Linked DNA regions of Chlorobaculum tepidum TLS. The protein of the gene in region 1 interacts with the protein of each later gene in a pairwise test. Links are inferred from orthologs where the notes say so. Each region holds a gene or a part of one and is shown in the gene's direction. Other genes may lie near its edges.

Evidence for each region.
Region 2: the proteins of eno (region 1) and rpe interact in binary tests that used the Escherichia coli proteins (3 or more experiments, as listed by UniProt). The link is inferred for Chlorobaculum tepidum TLS from one-to-one orthologs.

What each region holds. Positions count from the first base shown.
Region 1 is NC_002932.3:1,855,226-1,863,918, reverse strand. What follows is about bases 2,239-5,121. They hold eno (phosphopyruvate hydratase), read left to right. Parts: upstream 2,239-2,979; coding sequence 2,980-4,263; downstream 4,264-5,121. Other genes in these bases: AYT24_RS08860 (dihydrolipoyl dehydrogenase family protein), read left to right, coding at 4,442-5,121. In the rest of the region: AYT24_RS08875 (cation diffusion facilitator family transporter), read left to right, coding at 1-1,120; more of AYT24_RS08860, read left to right, coding at 5,122-5,845; bchE (magnesium-protoporphyrin IX monomethyl ester anaerobic oxidative cyclase), read right to left, coding at 6,466-8,106; bchM (magnesium protoporphyrin IX methyltransferase), read right to left, coding at 8,271-8,693. UniProt on the Escherichia coli protein: Catalyzes the reversible conversion of 2-phosphoglycerate (2-PG) into phosphoenolpyruvate (PEP). It is essential for the degradation of carbohydrates via glycolysis.
Region 2 is NC_002932.3:1,577,576-1,586,197, forward strand. The notes cover bases 2,537-5,348. They hold rpe (ribulose-phosphate 3-epimerase), read left to right. Parts: upstream 2,537-3,517; coding sequence 3,518-4,180; downstream 4,181-5,348. Other genes in these bases: AYT24_RS07525 (BamA/TamA family outer membrane protein), read left to right, coding at 2,537-3,485; trpC (indole-3-glycerol phosphate synthase TrpC), read right to left, coding at 4,270-5,040; carB (carbamoyl-phosphate synthase large subunit), read right to left, coding at 5,037-5,348. In the rest of the region: polA (DNA polymerase I), read left to right, coding at 1-672; AYT24_RS07520 (DUF2795 domain-containing protein), read left to right, coding at 1,000-1,227; more of AYT24_RS07525, read left to right, coding at 1,260-2,536; more of carB, read right to left, coding at 5,349-6,521; AYT24_RS07545 (Mov34/MPN/PAD-1 family protein), read right to left, coding at 6,657-7,088; purD (phosphoribosylamine--glycine ligase), read right to left, coding at 7,121-8,398; AYT24_RS07555 (DUF374 domain-containing protein), read left to right, coding at 8,582-8,622. UniProt on the Escherichia coli protein: Catalyzes the reversible epimerization of D-ribulose 5-phosphate to D-xylulose 5-phosphate.

The sequences.
Region 1 (8,693 bases):
TTTTTCCACACTGCTCAATGCTACGCTGGCAGTGGCCAAACTGGGATGGGGATGGATGATGGGTTCCACACTCGTTGTCGCGGACGGTATACACTCCATCTCCGATGTGTTCGGGGCGCTGCTCATCTTCCTTGCGCTTTTTTTTGCCGCTCATAAATCCGAGCGCTTCCCCTACGGTTTGCACAAACTTGAAGATATGGCGGCAGTCCTTGGTGGTTTGGGGATACTCTACGCAGGGTATGAGATCATCCATTCGGTCTTTTTTGAAGCAGGTATCAAAACTCCAGAAGCAATCTGGACCACGATTGGCTTCATTTTGGCGATTGTCTTTATACAGTACACTTTCTACTTTTTCGAGCTCAAAGCAGCACAACGGCTCGGATCGCCTGGTGTCAAAGCTGATGCGGTAAACTGGCTGGGAGACATCGGAGCGGGGATGATCGTCGTCATCGGTCTGGTAGCCCATCATTACAAGGTCCCATATGCTCAGGAAGTCTCGGTGATCATCATTGTACTGATGATTCTAAAGGGCGCTTATGATGTACTAAAAGAGGGATTGCTTTCCTTGCTTGATGCAGCCGACATAGAGATGAACGATACCATCCGTAACATCGTCATGGCAGAGCCGGATATTACTAATATCAAACGATTAAATGTACGAAAATCGGGCAGCGTCTATTTTGCCGATATCGAGTTGAGTATTGCAGAAGTCGCTACGGCAAAAGCACACAAAAGCATTGATGAAGTGGTCAACAGGTTGCATGAAGAGATAAACACACTCGAAGCGGTGACCATCCATTATGAGCCCGATCATCCACCCTACAGGACTGTTGTCAGGCTTCTGGATAAAGACAAAAAACACCTGAGCATACACTTCGGTCAAACGGCATGGTTGGAGATCACGCATATTGAAGCAGATAATAAGCAAATCAGCAAGGAATTTGTCAAAAATTCCGCAGTTATAGCACCCAAAGGCAAGGCTTTCAGGCTGGTTGCCTATCTGCTTTCTATCCATACAGACACGATTGTCATGGGTAATGCAGAATTAGATGAGAATATACTGACGTTGTTTGAGGCATTGAACATTGAAGTCAAAAAAGAAAAAAATGATGAAACATGAAAAATATATTTTGCTAGTTTAGAACCTACTAAAAATAGTTTTTTACTTTTTTCCCTCAATTGCCTTGATAAATATATTATGCGTATTTTGGAGTATGGAGTGAGAGAAGAAACACCAGATAACCCGTAAAACTTAAATTTTAAGAAAAAAACTAAACATGGGTTCACTTTGGTGTTTAAGTTATATTGAGAAAACTGCAAACATACAGATTTCGTAAAAATATCAAATACTGGCTGGAAAGGTGGCACGCATGCTCAGGTACTCCGTGAACACAGCGCATAACAAGGCGCTTGTTTGGGCGCAAACGAAGCGGAGCGTAGTTTGCGCCGCACAGCTTGCTCGTTATGACGGACAGAGCGAAGCAAGGCTTCGCCGCAGTCAAAGGAGAATTATGGGCACCTCTAAAAAGGGTGATCTGAAATATTCCCGGTTTTGTATTTCAACGAAACAGGGCCATTCTGCCCTGCAAAGCAGTTATTTATTGACAGTATTGTCCCTGTAAACAGCTTTTCAGCCGCGACAGGGCGTAGTTATCCCCAGAGAAAGACGTTGTGCACTTTTTTGTTGAGCTGCGTGCAGCGCATCAGGTTGTAGGGTCAGGTTCGTCAGACCGATCTTTGCAACGGCCCGCACAGAGCCGATCGTTCTGACATACATCGCTTTCATCGAGTTGGTCATGAAGCCAAACACATGCTCGACTCGCGCACGGCTCTTTGATTTCACCCGATTCGAGGCTTTTTGCTCTTCGGTCAGCGGATGGCCTTTCGTTCCTTTTTCGTGGACTTCATTGGTCATTTCACACTCGTCGATAATAGCTTGCTGTCCGACATAGGCGCTGTCGCCGTACAGCGGCTGGCCCATATCTTGTTTTTCGAGCAGCGCTTCCAGCTCTTGGGAATCGTGCTTGCAGGCGGGCGTTACCATCCAGTTGTTGATGAGTTTGGTGCCTTTATCGACCTTGACATGGTTTTCTTCAACCACCGGGCATCGACATCTTTCTGGCGCAGCTTGTTGGGCTTCTGTTTCCAGGCTTCCGGCGTCTGGCCCTGCTTGATCTGAGCGTTTTGGTCGCGGCTGTTGCGCTGGCGCGGCACCTCGACAATGCTGGCATCGACCAGTTGTCCGTTTCGAGCAAAGATACACTGCTCATCGAGCGCCTGATTGAAGCGGAAAAACAACGCCTCGATAAGTTCTTCCTGAATAAGGGTTTCCCGGAATTTCCAGATGGTTTTGCTGTCCGGAACCTTGTCGCTCGCTTTCAGGCCAAGGAATCGCTTGAAGCTCAAACGGTCGGTGATCTGGTACTCCATCTGGTCGTCGGAAAGGTTGTACAGGCTCTGGAGAATGAGGAGTTTGAACATCATCAACCGGTCGAACGGTGGGCGACCCATGTTCTTGCGATTGGCTGGCTTGCTGAAAGCTACTTCGAGAATGGGAGCAAAAAGTTGCCAGTCGATATGCGCTTCAAGTTTGACGAGCGGATCCTTGAGTTTGGTGAGGCGTTCGAGCAGAAAATGCTCATCAAAAAAGCCAGGCGGGTTGATGTTTTTCATAGCAGCGCAGTCGGGTTGATAGGTACTACGTCAACATACGGATATTTCAAGACTTATATCGCAGCTACGTCAATATATTTCAACGCTTTATATTATTGCCGACTTTTTAGAGGTGGCCTTATACCACCCCCACTTTCCAGGGGCATATCAACAAGCCACTACACATGGACAAGCCAGTGAGTTAAACATTGTGTGCAAGGTGAAGAAACATACGCATCATCATCTTAATTTTTGTAAATTGATTGAACATCTTAATTTTTGTAAATTGATTGAAAATTTTTTTTAAAAAAATGGAGGAAATAAGTTATGAAAATTCAAAATGTTAATGCTATCGAGATTCTCGATTCGAGAGGAAACCCAACCGTTGAAGTGAATTTAAAACTTGAAGACGGTACTATTTCTCGTGCAATGGTTCCAAGTGGAGCATCAACGGGAGAAAGAGAAGCAACAGAACTTAGAGATGGCGACAAAAAGCGCTATGGCGGTAAAGGTGTTTTAAAAGCTGTCGAGAATGTTAATTCAGCCATTGCAAAAGCCATTGAGAATAAACACTTTACCAATCAACGAGAATTGGACTATTTTCTTATTGAACTTGACGAAACTAATAACAAATCTAAACTAGGGGCTAATGCGATACTTGGTGTTTCAATGGCTTTTGCCCGTGCAAAAGCGCAAAGTTCACGTACTCCGCTATATCAATATTTAGGCGGCAGTAATGCTCACATTATGCCTGTTCCCTGTATGAATGTCATCAATGGAGGTAAACATGCAGACAATACAATAGACTTTCAGGAATTTATGATTGCTCCACATAACGCTCCATCGTTTAGAGAATCAATCCGTATGGGCGAAGAAGTTTTTCACGCCTTGAAAGCTGTATTAAAGTTAAAAGGATTAAGCACTGGCGTTGGAGATGAAGGCGGTTTTGCTCCAGACTTAAAATCCAATGAACAAGCCGTTGAAATGATATTAGAAGGGATTACTAAAGCTGGTTATAAGCCAAGTGTAGATGTTAGTATTTGTCTTGACCCGGCTTCAAGTGAAATGTGGGAAAATGGGAAATACAAATTCTTTAAAAGTACTCAGAAATTGGTTTCCAGTGATGAAATGGTGAAATTGTGGGAAAGCTGGGTAAATCAATACCCAATTGTATTACTAGAAGATGGAATGGCTGAAAATGACTGGGAAGGTTGGAAAAATCTTACAGATGTAATCGGAAACAAAATCGAGATTGTTGGCGATGATTTGTTCTGTACTAATAAATCAATTTTATTAAATGGTATAAATAAAGGCGTTGCAAATTCTATCCTGATAAAATTGAATCAAATAGGTACTGTGACAGAGACTTTAGAAACGATTGAACTTGCATATAAAAATTCATATAATTGTTTTGTTTCCCATCGGAGTGGAGAAACGGTTGATAGTTTTATTGCCGATTTGACAGTAGGAATTAATGCTGGACATCTTAAGAGTGGTAGTGGTTGTCGAGGAGAAAGAATAGAAAAATTCAATCAACTTATGCGGATTGAAAATGAATTGGGTAAATCAGCTCAATTTGCAGGATTGAAAGCCTTTAAAAATGCAAAATAAAAACTGAAATTAATAACGCCAAGCACACAACACACAATATAAAACAGTTAGGGTTCAGTGGTTTGCGATGGTTTGGTTCTCGCGCCAACTTTCTTATCGGTGGACAAGAACGTAGCCTAAAAAACCAGCCGTTTCATATTGTCAAACGTTAGCTTTTACTATTCAAAGGAGACTTATTATGAGCACTAAATTCGATGTTATCATAATTGGAGGTGGCCCTGGTGGAACCCCGGCCGCTATGCAGTTAGCTTCTCAAGGCAAAACCGTTTTACTTGTTGAAGAATCTGGAAAACTTGGAGGTGCATGTTTGTTTGTCGGTTGCATTCCGTCCAAGATTATCCGGCATTGGGCGGATGAGTATGCTGTTAAGCTCAAATACTCTGCTCAGGAGGCTCTGTCACCAGAGGACAGAGAAGCGGCGTGGAATGAGATTATGCGTAAAATGCAGACCATTCTCAGTCAACGATCTGGTGCAGCGATGCAAATGTTAAAGCATTTGTCAAATCTAAGGTTTGTTGCTGGTCATGCCAAATTTGTTTCTAATAATGAATTGGTTATCAACGAAAAAGATACCGGACGAAAAGAAAAATATACCTTCAATAAGGCCATTATAGCCACGGGGTCTCACTCTTTCATACCTCCCTTCAAGGGCAATGGTGTTCAAGATGTGTTGACAAGCGAAGTACTTTTTTCGCAAGATAAACTTCCCGAATCACTACTTATTATCGGAGGGGGGCCAATCGGTATTGAATTGGCTCAAATGCTTACCAAGTTAGGCACGAAATGCACAATCATTGAACTGCTTGATAGCATTCTGTATGGCGTTGTTGAGACAGAGTTTGTCTCAATCATTAGCAATCAGCTTTCTAGCTTAGGAGTCAACATTTACACCTCATCCCAAGTGCAGGAAATCAATAAGTCCGATGGGCATTTTGATGTGACATTCACAGATGCAAATGGCTCTGAGCACAAAGAAAATTTCGAGGATGTGCTTGTAGTTACAGGAAAAGTACCGAATATTGAATCTCTCAATTTAGATTCGACTGATATAAAATACGACCGAAAAGGGATCATCGTTGATGAATATCTTGAAACTTCCGTGAAGGGTATTTATGCTACAGGCGATGTCACTCATGGGCCGAAATTTGCTCATACTGCCACCTATGAAGCTCATATAGCATCAGCAAATATTTCAGCGGGAAATAATCAGAAAGTCGATTTTTCCAAAAACACCTGGGTACTATTCTCTGAGCCGGAGATTGTTGCAGCAGGGTTTACAGAGGCTCAGGCCGTTCAAGAAGGGTATGATATTATTACCGGTGTGTATGATTACAAAATTGACGCAGCTGCTCAAGTTATGAATTCGCCTTTTGGCTATCTGAAGTATGTGGTCAACAAAAAAAACTCGGAAATTATAGGCGTCCACATTTGCATGAATAACGCATCATCGTTGGCAGGAGAAGCCTCATTGATTATAGCAAATCGATTAATTCTCAAAAATGTCGCCGAAACAATACATCCGCACCCTACTCTGACGGAAGCATTTGGCATATTGGCCCAAAAGATGCTCAGTAAAAGCTAACAAGGCGCTCCACCTGACCGCTATTCCGCTACGCTCCATAACGACAGGTGAGCTTAAGCGTTGCGCTGCCAGTCGTCCGCAGGAAGGTTCAGCGCCCGCTCGCGCGTCATCGCGCCGGTGAGCATTCCTGAAAGCATTGGCGAATAGACGATGACGCCGATGGCGCGGTTCTCGTCCCACACAAGCCCGCACTTGGTGAATACCAGCGGCTTCTCGCAAAGACCTCGCAGCGCTTTGCCTACAAGCTCCTCGGCGTGGCCGAGGCCGTACACCGCCGCCGTATCGATCCAGTTGATGCCACGCTCCACAGCTTTCTCAATCGCCTCGATGGCGTCACGGTCGCTCTGCGCTCCCCAGCCATAAGCTCAGTTCGCGCCTCCGATAGCCCAGCAGCCGAACCCGACCGGCGTGAGCTCCATATCCGTCGTTCCCAACCGTCGCATCTCCATGAGCAGGTAGTGTTTGTTGAAAAACGTCGTGAAGGTCTTGAGTATATCCTTGCCACTATGAAATCTCTTTCTGTCGCCTGTTCGTTCTGGTATGATTGAGAGAGGGGAGAATCAGAAAAACAGAAACCCCCCGGAGTTCGGAGGGTTTTCTGTTGATGTTGTCGCTGACGATCAGCAGTTGCGGACGGTGCTGGATGTACGATCCCTGATCGTTGATTCGTCGAACTCGTCCCAGTTGTGTTCGTCGTGCTCTCGCTGGTAGCCGGCTTCCTTGAGACCGAAGCTCATGTCGGCGATCATTTCTGGCCTCCGCTCTTTCAGGTTCTTCGCCTCTTCCTGCGTCAGGATTCGCGACTGGTCGAAACCGAGGTCGATCTCGATCTTGCGGTTCTTGGTCTTGACGCGGTCGATGTCGTAGAAACGCTTGGTGAGCGTAGTCTTCGCGAACGCTTTTAGGCAGCCGAGCATGTACTTGCGCACATACGGATCCTTGATCCACGGGTAGCTGAAGAAGGTCTTGCGAGCGTAAAAGCGACCGTACGATTTCAGCACGCCCTTGAGCACGTCCTCGCGTTCCATGTTGTCTGGCTTGATGATCGGCGAGACGAAGTTGTAGCGAGAGTAGTCACGCACTTCGACGCGGTCGCCAAGCTCCTTGAAGAGGTCGGAGAAGGGCCACGGCGTGTAGATCGTCCAGTTGGCCATGTCGGGATCCCAGTCCTTGCAGAGCTGGTAGGTCTCTTCGATGGTCTCTGGAGTTTCGTGCTCGAGACCCATCACGAACTGCGCTTCCGCTACGATGCCGTTTTTCTGGAGCAGCTTGATGGCGTACTTGTTCTCTTCGATGGTGGTTTCCTTGCGGAAGCGGTTCAGGTTCATCTGGCTCGCGGCCTCGGTGCCGAGAGAGACGTGCACCAAGCCGGCCTTGCGGTAGAACGGCAGGAGGTCTTCGTCACGCATGATGTCGGTCACACGGGTGTTGATGCCCCAAGTGACGTCGAGCTTGCGGTCGATCAGTTCTTGGCAGAGCGAAACGAACTTCTGCTTGTTAATGGTCGGCTCTTCGTCGGCGAGAATGAAGAAGCCTACTTTGTATTTCTTGACCAGAATCTCGATTTCGTCCACGAAGTTCTTCGGGCTGCGGGCGCGGTACCGGCGCCAGAACTGCCACTGCGAGCAGAAGGTGCAGGTGAAGGGGCAGCCTCTGGCGAAGTTCGGTACGGCCAGACGGCAGTTCAGAGGGGTGTAGATGTACTTGTCCCAGTCGTAGAGGCTCCAGTCCGGTGACAGGGTGTCGAGGTCTTCGATGACCGGGTGGGCCGCCGTCGCGAATACTTTACCGTTCTCATCGATATAGGCGATGCCGGTGATTTCGGAGCGTGTCTCTTTGTCGTTCCCTGCCGCGATCGCCTTCATGAGGTTGACGGTCACCTCTTCGCCTTCGCCGCGAACGACGTAATCGGTCTCCGGGGCTTCGGTGAGCACCTGCGGGTACATGAAGGTGGAGTGAATGCCGCCCATGATGGTGCGGATATTCTTGTTGACCTTCTTGGCGATCTTCATGATGTCCTGCGCCTTGAAGATCGACGGGGTGATATTGGTGGTCATTACCACATCCGGCTGGTTTTTGCGGATGATCTCTTCAATGGTCTCGTCCGGCAGGTCGTCAGCCATTGCATCCACAAACTTTACCTGATTGAAGCCAGCCTGCTTCAACGCACCGCCGATGTAGGCAACCCAGCTTGGCGTCCAGTTGCCTGCAATTTCGGCGCCGCCTGAGTGATAATTCGGCTGAATCATCAGAATTTTCATCTGTTTCCACCCTCCGGATAGATTGTTGTGTACAAATTCGACTGGATCGGCATGTGGTTACACGCTTGTTATGCAACGCTGTGTGCGCTGTAAAAAATTCTTGAATTTTTAATTTACAACTTATTCCCTAAAATTCCTGAGCCAGAATTCAGCATCCGCGCCGTTCAGCGGCGAGCCACGTGCATCAGCATCGTGTGGTAAAAGCCGAAGCTTATCTTTTGCTGGCTGACGATCTTGAGGCCGAGTTCACTGAGCACCCGCTGCATCTCCTTGTCCTTGATCATCTGGATGGTGGTGCGGCGCTCTTTTTTCGGGAAGAAGCCGCCGATCCAGTGCTGGAAGGCGAGGATGTTGTTGAACGGGGCGTAGGTGAAGATGATTGGTCCTTTGGTGAGGCCCGCCAGGTTGCTGAATGCATGGGCAAATCCTTCCGCCGGGTAGTGGATCAGGACGTCAAAACAGACGACGGCGTCAAATGTGCCCGACACCGACTCGATGGAATTCACTTCAAACTCGACGTTACCCGCCACGCCGGCTTTTTCGGCATCCTCGCGGGTTTTGTTGACCATCTGCTCGGCGATGTCCGC
Region 2 (8,622 bases), 280 kb from region 1 along the record:
CAGATCGAACTGCGCATCGCGGCGGAGCTTTCAGGCGATCCGATGCTCATCGAAGCATTCCGCAACCACGAGGACATCCACGCAGCCACGGCCCGGGTCATCTTCGATACAAAAGAGATAACACCCGACATGCGACGCAAGGCCAAGGAGGTCAACTTCGGCGTGCTTTACGGCATTCAGCCCTTTGGTCTCTCCCAGCGCCTCGGCATTCCGCAAAAAGAGGCCAAAGAGATCATCGACACCTACATGGCGAAATATCCCGGCATGTTCTCGTCGCTCCAGACCATCATCGAGGAGGCGAAGAAAAAAGGCTATGTCACCACGCTCATGGGCCGCCGCCGCTACGTGCCTGACCTGAACAGCGCCAACAGCAACATCCGCAAAGCTGCCGAGCGGGTCACGATGAACACGCCGATCCAGGGCACGGCTGCGGATATCATCAAGTTCGCCATGTGTTCGATCAGCCGCGAGCTGAAAAAAGGGGAATTCCGCTCGGCAATGTTGCTGCAGGTACACGACGAACTGCTCTTCGAGATGCCGCCGGATGAAGAGGCTCGCCTCAGGGAAATGGTCGAGCGAAACATGATCGAAGCCGCCTCGAAATGCGGGCTGAAGAACGTTCCTGTGGAGGTGGATACCGGCTCCGGAAAAAACTGGCTGGAGGCCCATTAGCCGTTGATTATTCAAAAAATCTTTTTTTATATTTCGTGAGCCTAATCGGAACCACGCTGTTATTTGGGAGTCAAAACCCCAATGCCTTTTAAGACAAAGGATTGCAGCTTCCCCGATAACCATGTAAGTAGTGGATCCGCAACGGCTAACTTTGAAACATGAGCGTCTGAGTGAGGTCTGTTCAGACCGAGTTCTCCGATTGTCGCTCTCTTCCGATCATCATCTGATACGGCATAACGAGCGATCACACGGAAAAACAGGTATCAACAACAGCCGTAAAACACGACAGTCTTTTTCCCATCCCAGAATCAACCATTTACCGTCAGTATGTATTGGAATCTCGATCTTGCCCGATATATTGCCGATGCTCCCTGGCCTGTCACCAAGGATGAGCTGATCGATTACGCCAACAGAACAGGCGCACCGCAGCAGGTAATCGAAAATCTTGAAAATCTTCCCGACAGCGACGAGCTGTACGAAACACTTGAAGAGATCTGGCCTGACTACCCCACTGACGAAGATTTCGGTTACAGCGATGAAGAACCTCTGAACTGAGGAGAACGGAGCACGATGTTTTTTTTTTGAGGATGATCTCCCGCCGTCTTCGGGCGGCAATGACAGTCTGGCTGCTTCTCGTTCTCTCCATACCGGGGGTGCTAAGGGCTAAAGAAAGTTCGTCCTCTGCAAACGGCAAACCTGCGGTGTTCCCGGAGGTCAAAAGCATCAAAATCACCGGCAACAAAGCCCTGACGACCGAAGAGATCAGGGAGGTCATGTCCACCTCAACGCGCAACTCATTCTTTGGCACCGGGCTTTTTGCAGGTGCACGAAGACCATTCATCGCCGACGATTTCGAGAAAGACATCAGCCTTATCCGCAAGCTTTACACCTTCAAAGGCTATTTCTTCGCCGATGTCGAACCCACCGTCAAACGGAGCAAAAACGGTGATGTGAGTATCACCATCCGGATCAGGGAAAACCAGCCAACCCTTCTCGATTCGCTCAGCTACGCGGGTCTGGACTCCATACCTGAAAATCTCCGCTCTCGTTACCTCAAAAAAAGCCTCCTGAAACTCCAGCAGATATTCAGCGTTGAAAAGCTGATCGAGGAACGGGATCGTACCCTCGATTTTTTCCGGGAGCACGGTTATACCTTTTTTCATCCCGACAGCATCAGGATCACGGTCGATACCCTTGGCCTTCATGCTGGAGTACGGTTCGACATCAGCCTCCCCGGACGCTACGCCTACGGCCCGGTAAAGGTATTCGTCCACGATCCCCTGAAGAAAGACAACCCGGCAATCGCGAAGACATTCGTGCGGGACAACGTTTCGGTCACCATTTACGGCCACCAGAAGTTCTCGCCGAAGGTGTTCTCGTCGGCCATCGCCTGGAAGCAGGGTGCCCTGACCCGCCAGTCACTTGAACAGAGAACGCTTGAAAATTTCGGATCGACCAATCTATTCTCATCCATCTCGATGCAGAAAGATGCCGCACGCGCCGGAGCGATTCCCATAACCATCGATCTCGACCCCGCTCCCAAGCACCAGATCGAACCCAAACTGCTGGTTGACAATCGCTACGGCTCCCTGTTTGTGGGCGGCGCGCTTTCCTATGAGAACCGAAACCTGTTCGGCGCCGGCCAGCAGCTGAAACTTTCGACCAACTACGGCAGGCAGCTCTCCTCGGACACCAACGTTCTCTCCAGCCTCAGCGCCGACCAGTACGACAAGCTCATTCCCTATGAATTCAATATCAAGGCGGACCTCGTCATTCCGAGGCTTGGTAAACAGGGGTCGTACTACAACGGAACCGTCGAATATGCGCAATCAAAACTGCCGGTGCTGCTCGACAGCAAAAGGGAGCTGATTCGCGCAACCTACAGCACCCGCCCGACCAGAGTTTCAAAACTAGACTTCGATTTCTTCGAACTCGAAGTGGCCCGCAAGGATTCGCTGCGCGGTTTCCAGCAACTCTTCAAGAACGATTTGGCTCAAAACATCGGCATCAATCCCGCCGATCCGGTAGCGGTTAACCGCGGCCTCGACAGCCTGCTCCAGACCCGGCTGAACCAAACCTTCAGGCTTCGTTATAGCCTGTCGAACCGCGAAAAATCCACGCGGTCGAAAAGGTCGCCCATATGGAACTTCTCGGTGACGGCGGAGGAGTCGGGCAGCTTGTTGTGGCTGATCGACAAGTACATCGATAAAAAGTCCTACGCCGGATTTACCGACTCTGATCCGCAGATTTTCGGAACGCCCTACAACCAGTACGTGAAGCTCGACACGCAACTGGCCGTCACCAAAAATCTTTCACCCAAACGACAGGTGGCGGCCAGAATCGCCCTCGGCTGGATGAGCCCGTACGGCAAGGCCGATACGACGCCGGAAGATCACCGCTTTTACGCGGGCGGGTCGAACAGTATGCGCGGCTGGGTCTTCGGAACGCTCGGCCCCGGAAGCTGCCCGAACGCGGCAGTCTCCAACTTCGGCGCGGATATCAAGGCCGAACTCGGCCTCGAATACCGGATACAGTTTTTCAAGGTCTTCGGCCAGGAGTCGGGCATCGCGCTCTTTACCGACGCAGGCAACATCTGGGACAGAACCGGCCCCTACGCCTTCTCGCTCCGCTCGCTCACGCAAGACTTCGCCTGGGACTGGGGCGCGGGGCTGCGCATCGGTTCGCCAATCGGGCCGTTCCGGTTCGACTTCGCCTGGAAGCTGCACGACCCCGCCAATCCGCAGCCGTGGCGCTTCTCACAGACGAAACTGACCGATTTCACCTTTAACTTTGGAATCGGAGAAACGTTTTAACCGAATTCATTCACGCTTAACATTTTGAATCTATGCCCGGAAAAACCACACTGCTTGCCCCGTCGATCCTCTCCGCAGACTTCACGAACCTGAAAGCCTCGGTCGAGCTTGCTGAAAAGGCCGGTGCCGACTGGATGCACTGCGATGTGATGGATGGCATTTTCGTGCCCAACATCACCTTCGGCTCTTTCATCGTGCAGGCGATTAAACAGTGCACCAGCATAGTGATTGATACTCACCTGATGATCGTCGACCCCGACAAGTATATCGAAGATTTCGCCAAGGCCGGTTCCGACCAGATTACCGTGCACCTCGAAGCCTGCCCGCACCTGCACCGCACGATCCAGCTCATCAAAAGCCTTGGGGTGAAGGCTGGCGTCTCAATCAACCCCGCAACTCCGGTGTCGCTGCTTGAACCGGTACTCGCCGATCTCGATCTCGTGCTCCTGATGTCGGTCAACCCCGGCTTCGGCGGGCAGAAATTCATACCCGGCGCGATCAAAAAAATCATGCAACTCGACGCCATGCGCATGGAGATGAATCCGGAGATGGTGATTGCCGTCGATGGAGGCGTCACCGAAGAGAATGCTGCGATGATAGTCGATGCCGGAGCAGATGCACTCATCGCAGGCACCGCCTTCTTCCGCGCTCCCGATCCGGTAGCCGCAGCGAAAAAATTAAAAGGGCTGGAGTAAGAAAAGAAAAAGACTTATAGGTCTCACAGGGCCTATAAGTCTTCTATGAAAAGAGAAGATTTCCGGAAGTTATCTGTCCACCACTCCCCCTAACCCCACGAGAACTGCCTCAACTCCTCGCTTGCCAGCAAACCCTCGCCGATGAGCACAGCGTCAAAGCCGGCGTCCTGCATGAGCAGCACATCGTCGCGGCGTTTCAGGCCGCTTTCAGCGACGGAGAGCACGCCTTCAGGATACTCCCGCTTCAGGTTAACCGAGGTCATGAGATCGACGGTGAAGTCGCGCAGATCGCGGTTGTTGACCCCGACAATCGTAGAACCCTGCTCGATGGCAATATCAAGTTCACGGCGATCGTGCACTTCGACCAGCGCGTGCAGGCCAAGTTCAGCGAAAAGCTGGAGGTAGTCGCGGAGTTGCGACGGTTCGAGCGCCGCCACGATGAGGAGCGCCGCATCCGCGCCCATGAGGCGGGTTTCGTAAATCTGGCTCTCGTCGATAATGAACTCCTTGCGGAGCACAGGAATGGAGAACTGCTGCGTGATCGCCTTCAAGTAGTCTGGCGACCCCTGAAAGTAGTGGGAGTCGGTAAGGACGGAGAAGGCCGACGCGCCAAGTTCGGCGTAGCGCGCAGCGATGTCAAGCGGACGAAAATCCTCGACGAGCACGCCGCGCGAGGGCGATGCCTTTTTTACTTCAGCGATGAGATTGATGCCGCCGTCACGGCTCGTAATGGCCGAGCGGAAATCGCGCGTCGCCGGAAGATCGCCGCACGCCTCACGATAGCGGCGCTCCGGTTTCAGCTTTTTCAGTTCGGCAACCTCTCTTGCCTTGGTCTCGAGAATCCGGGTAAGATAGGTCATGCCGCGCTTCCAGCTGCCATCTGTCGAAGTTCGTCCTCGAATTCGACGATCTGTCGGATGTTGTCAAGGAACCACGGGTCGATGCCGGTCGCCTGATGAATCTCCTCGACGGTTGCGCCAGCCTGGAATGCATAGCGGAGATAGAACATCCGGTCAGCCTTGGGAATCTTGATCTTTTCGAGCAGATCCTCTTTGGCGAATTTGCGCTGCTGCTGGGTCATGTCGATGACGTTCATGATATCCTTCCCATCGCAGCCCAGACCGGCCCGACCGATTTCGAGACCGCGAAGCGACTTCTGGAGCGCCTCGCGAAAATTGCGTCCGAAAGCCATCACCTCGCCGACCGACTTCATCTGCACGCCGAGGCGCGAATCGACATTCTTGAACTTCTCGAAATCCCAGCGAGGCACCTTCACCACGGTGTAGTCAATCGAAGGCTCGAAGCTTGCGGGCGTCGTCTTGGTGATGTCGTTGGTAATCTCGTCGAGCGTATAGCCTACCGCGAGCTTGGCAGCTACCTTGGCAATCGGGAAGCCAGTCGCCTTCGAGGCAAGCGCGGAGCTTCTCGACACGCGAGGATTCATCTCGATGACCACGATGCGGCCACTCTTCGGGTTGATCGCGAACTGGATGTTACTGCCGCCGGTCTCGACGCCGATTTCGCGGATGATTTTGATCGAGGCGTCACGCAGCTCCTGATACTGGCGGTCGGTGAGCGTCTGCGCCGGAGCGACCGTGATGCTGTCGCCGGTATGCACGCCCATCGGATCGACGTTCTCGATGGAGCAGACGATGATGACGTTGTCGGCCAGGTCGCGGATCACCTCAAGCTCGTACTCCTTCCAGCCGATCAGACTCTCCTCGACCAGCACCTCGCCAATTGGGCTCTCGGCCAGACCGCGCCGCACCATGTCGTAGTAGTCGGCCTTGGTCTCGGCGAAACCGCCACCCGTGCCGCCGAGCGTAAAAGAGGGGCGAATGACAATCGGCAGACCGATCTCTTCAAGCGCCTCCTTGGCCTCTTTCTCGTTGCGAACGAAGAAACCCTTGGCCATTTCAAGGCCGAGCTTTCGCATCGCATCGCCGAAGAACTCGCGATTCTCAGCCTTGCGGATGGCGCGGAACTTCGCACCGATCAGCTCGACACCGTGGCGTTCGAGCACGCCCGACTCGGCCAACTTCACCGCCGTGTTCAGCGCGGTCTGACCGCCCATGGTCGGTAGCAGCGCGTCCGGCTTCTCCTTTTCGATGATCTTGGTGACATAGTAGGGCGTGATCGGCTCGATGTAGGTGGCATCGGCCAGCTCGATATCGGTCATGATCGTCGCGGGATTGCTGTTGACCAGAATGACCCGGTAACCATCCTCCTTGAGCGCACGGCACGCCTGGGTGCCTGAATAATCAAACTCACACGCCTGCCCGATAACAATCGGGCCAGCTCCAATCACCAGAATAGACTTGATGTCCTCGCGTTTTGGCACTAGTCTTCCGCTTTTAAATCTTGAGGTAAACTGTCAGTTGCGTAATGTACAAAAATTTTCATCTCTTCTTTGAGGGAACACGGTGGGTTTGATGGACGAAGTGGGCGAACAAGAGCTCACTCTTTCATTCATAATTTAAGCGATTACCTTGATCTGCTCCTGATGGAATCCGCCGGAATCGCGTCGGAGCCACGAGGTGACCTCCCTTGGCACGCCGCCGTAGAGCGAGATGATCAGCATCGAATGGCCCGCGCTGGCGAAATCGATGTCGTTTCTCGATGGAACGGCAGTCGAGTTGATATGCGAATGATAAGAGCCGACCACCACCAGACCGAGGCTATGGGCCTCGCGCTCCACGTCGATGAATTCGTTATAGGCGATTTCAAAGCCGTTCTCCTTGCCGTAGTAGAGCACGTTCCGGCACGGCGCGACTTCGACCACGATGTTGTCAATGTTTCCGCGATGGTCAACGACCTTCCGGCCAACGAGCAGGCCGCAGCACTCGTAGGGAAGATCCCTGACGGCATGCTCCTGGATGATCTCAAACTTGCGACGAGGTAATTTCATGTACAGCCCACTACAAAAATGTCCCGAATGATTCAAAGCGCCTTCGCGCCAATGTCGCGGCGGCAATACGCGCCTTCGAATTCGATGGCATCCACCGCGCGATAGACCCGATCGAGCGCCTCTTTCAGCGAACCGGCACAGGCCGTCACTGAAAGCACGCGGCCACCGGAGGTCACCAGCGCATCGCCGTCGCGGCGCGTACCGGCATGAAAAACAAGCACGCCCTCCATATCGTTCACTGTCGGATCGATGGTGATCACCTTGCCGGTCTCGTATGCGTCGGGATAGCCCGCCGAGGCCATCACCACCGTCGCAGCAGCGCCCTCCTGCATCTCAAACGGCACGACTTCGAGACCGCCCTCGACGCTCGCGAGCAGAGCGTCGAAGAGGTCGCTCTTCAGCATCGGCAGCACCACCTGCGTCTCCGGATCGCCAAGCCGCGCGTTGTACTCGACCACCGATGGCACGCCCTTGTCGATCATGAGGCCGACGTAGAGAAAACCGGTATAGGCATATCCGTCGGCCCTCATCCCGGCGAGCGTCGGGCGGATAACCTCCTCCTCGACCCGCCGCATCACCTCCGGCGTCACCAGCGGAGCCGGTGCGTAGGCCCCCATGCCGCCAGTGTTCTTGCCGGTATCGCCCTCGCCGATCCGCTTGTGATCCTGCGCAGAAAGGAAGAGCTGATAATTTTGACCATCGGTCAGGGCGAACACACTCGCCTCCTGGCCAGAGAGGAACGCCTCGATCACCACCTCGTCGGCAGCATCACCGAAGATGCGCGACTCGAAAAATTCGTGGATCGCCTCAAGAGCCTCATCGCGGCTCATCGCAACGACGACACCCTTGCCCGCGCAGAGGCCGCTCGCCTTGATCACTTGCGGAAAGGTCGGGCACGTTTCGAGGAACGCCTTCGCGGACGCATAATCGCGGAACACCTCGTACCCAGCGGTCGGAATGCCGTGGCGCTTCATAAACTCCTTGGCGAACACCTTGCTCGTCTCCAGTTGCGCTGCCTCGGCGGTCGGGCCAACCACCTTGAAGCCCGCCTCGCGGAACCGGTTGACGATGCCCGCTTCGAGCGGCTGCTCCGGGCCGACCACCGTCAGACCAATCGACTCTTTCGCGACCAGTTCGAGCAGCGCGTCGATGTCGGTCGCCTTAACCGGCGTGTTACGCACCTTGCCGCCCATCGTGGCCGTGCCGCCGTTACCGGGGGCCACGAAAACGGTCGAAACCTTGCTGCTGCGCGCGACGGCCCAGGCCATGGCATGTTCCCTGGCGCCGCTTCCGATAATCAGAACCTTCATGTTTGCGTATAAAGTGATGGCCTCAAATCACCCTGTGGTTTGTCGGCGTGGATTGTTAAATTGCATCCGGCTGAGCGGGCCGGGCAAATGCAGGTATATAATGCATCGACGATCACAAAAACAATAAAAAAATCCGCTCTTAAAACCTCGCCTCCATTTCCCGATACACCGTTGACCCACTGAATGGCTTTCGTGAAACCAATTCTCCTGAAGAGCGCCACCTG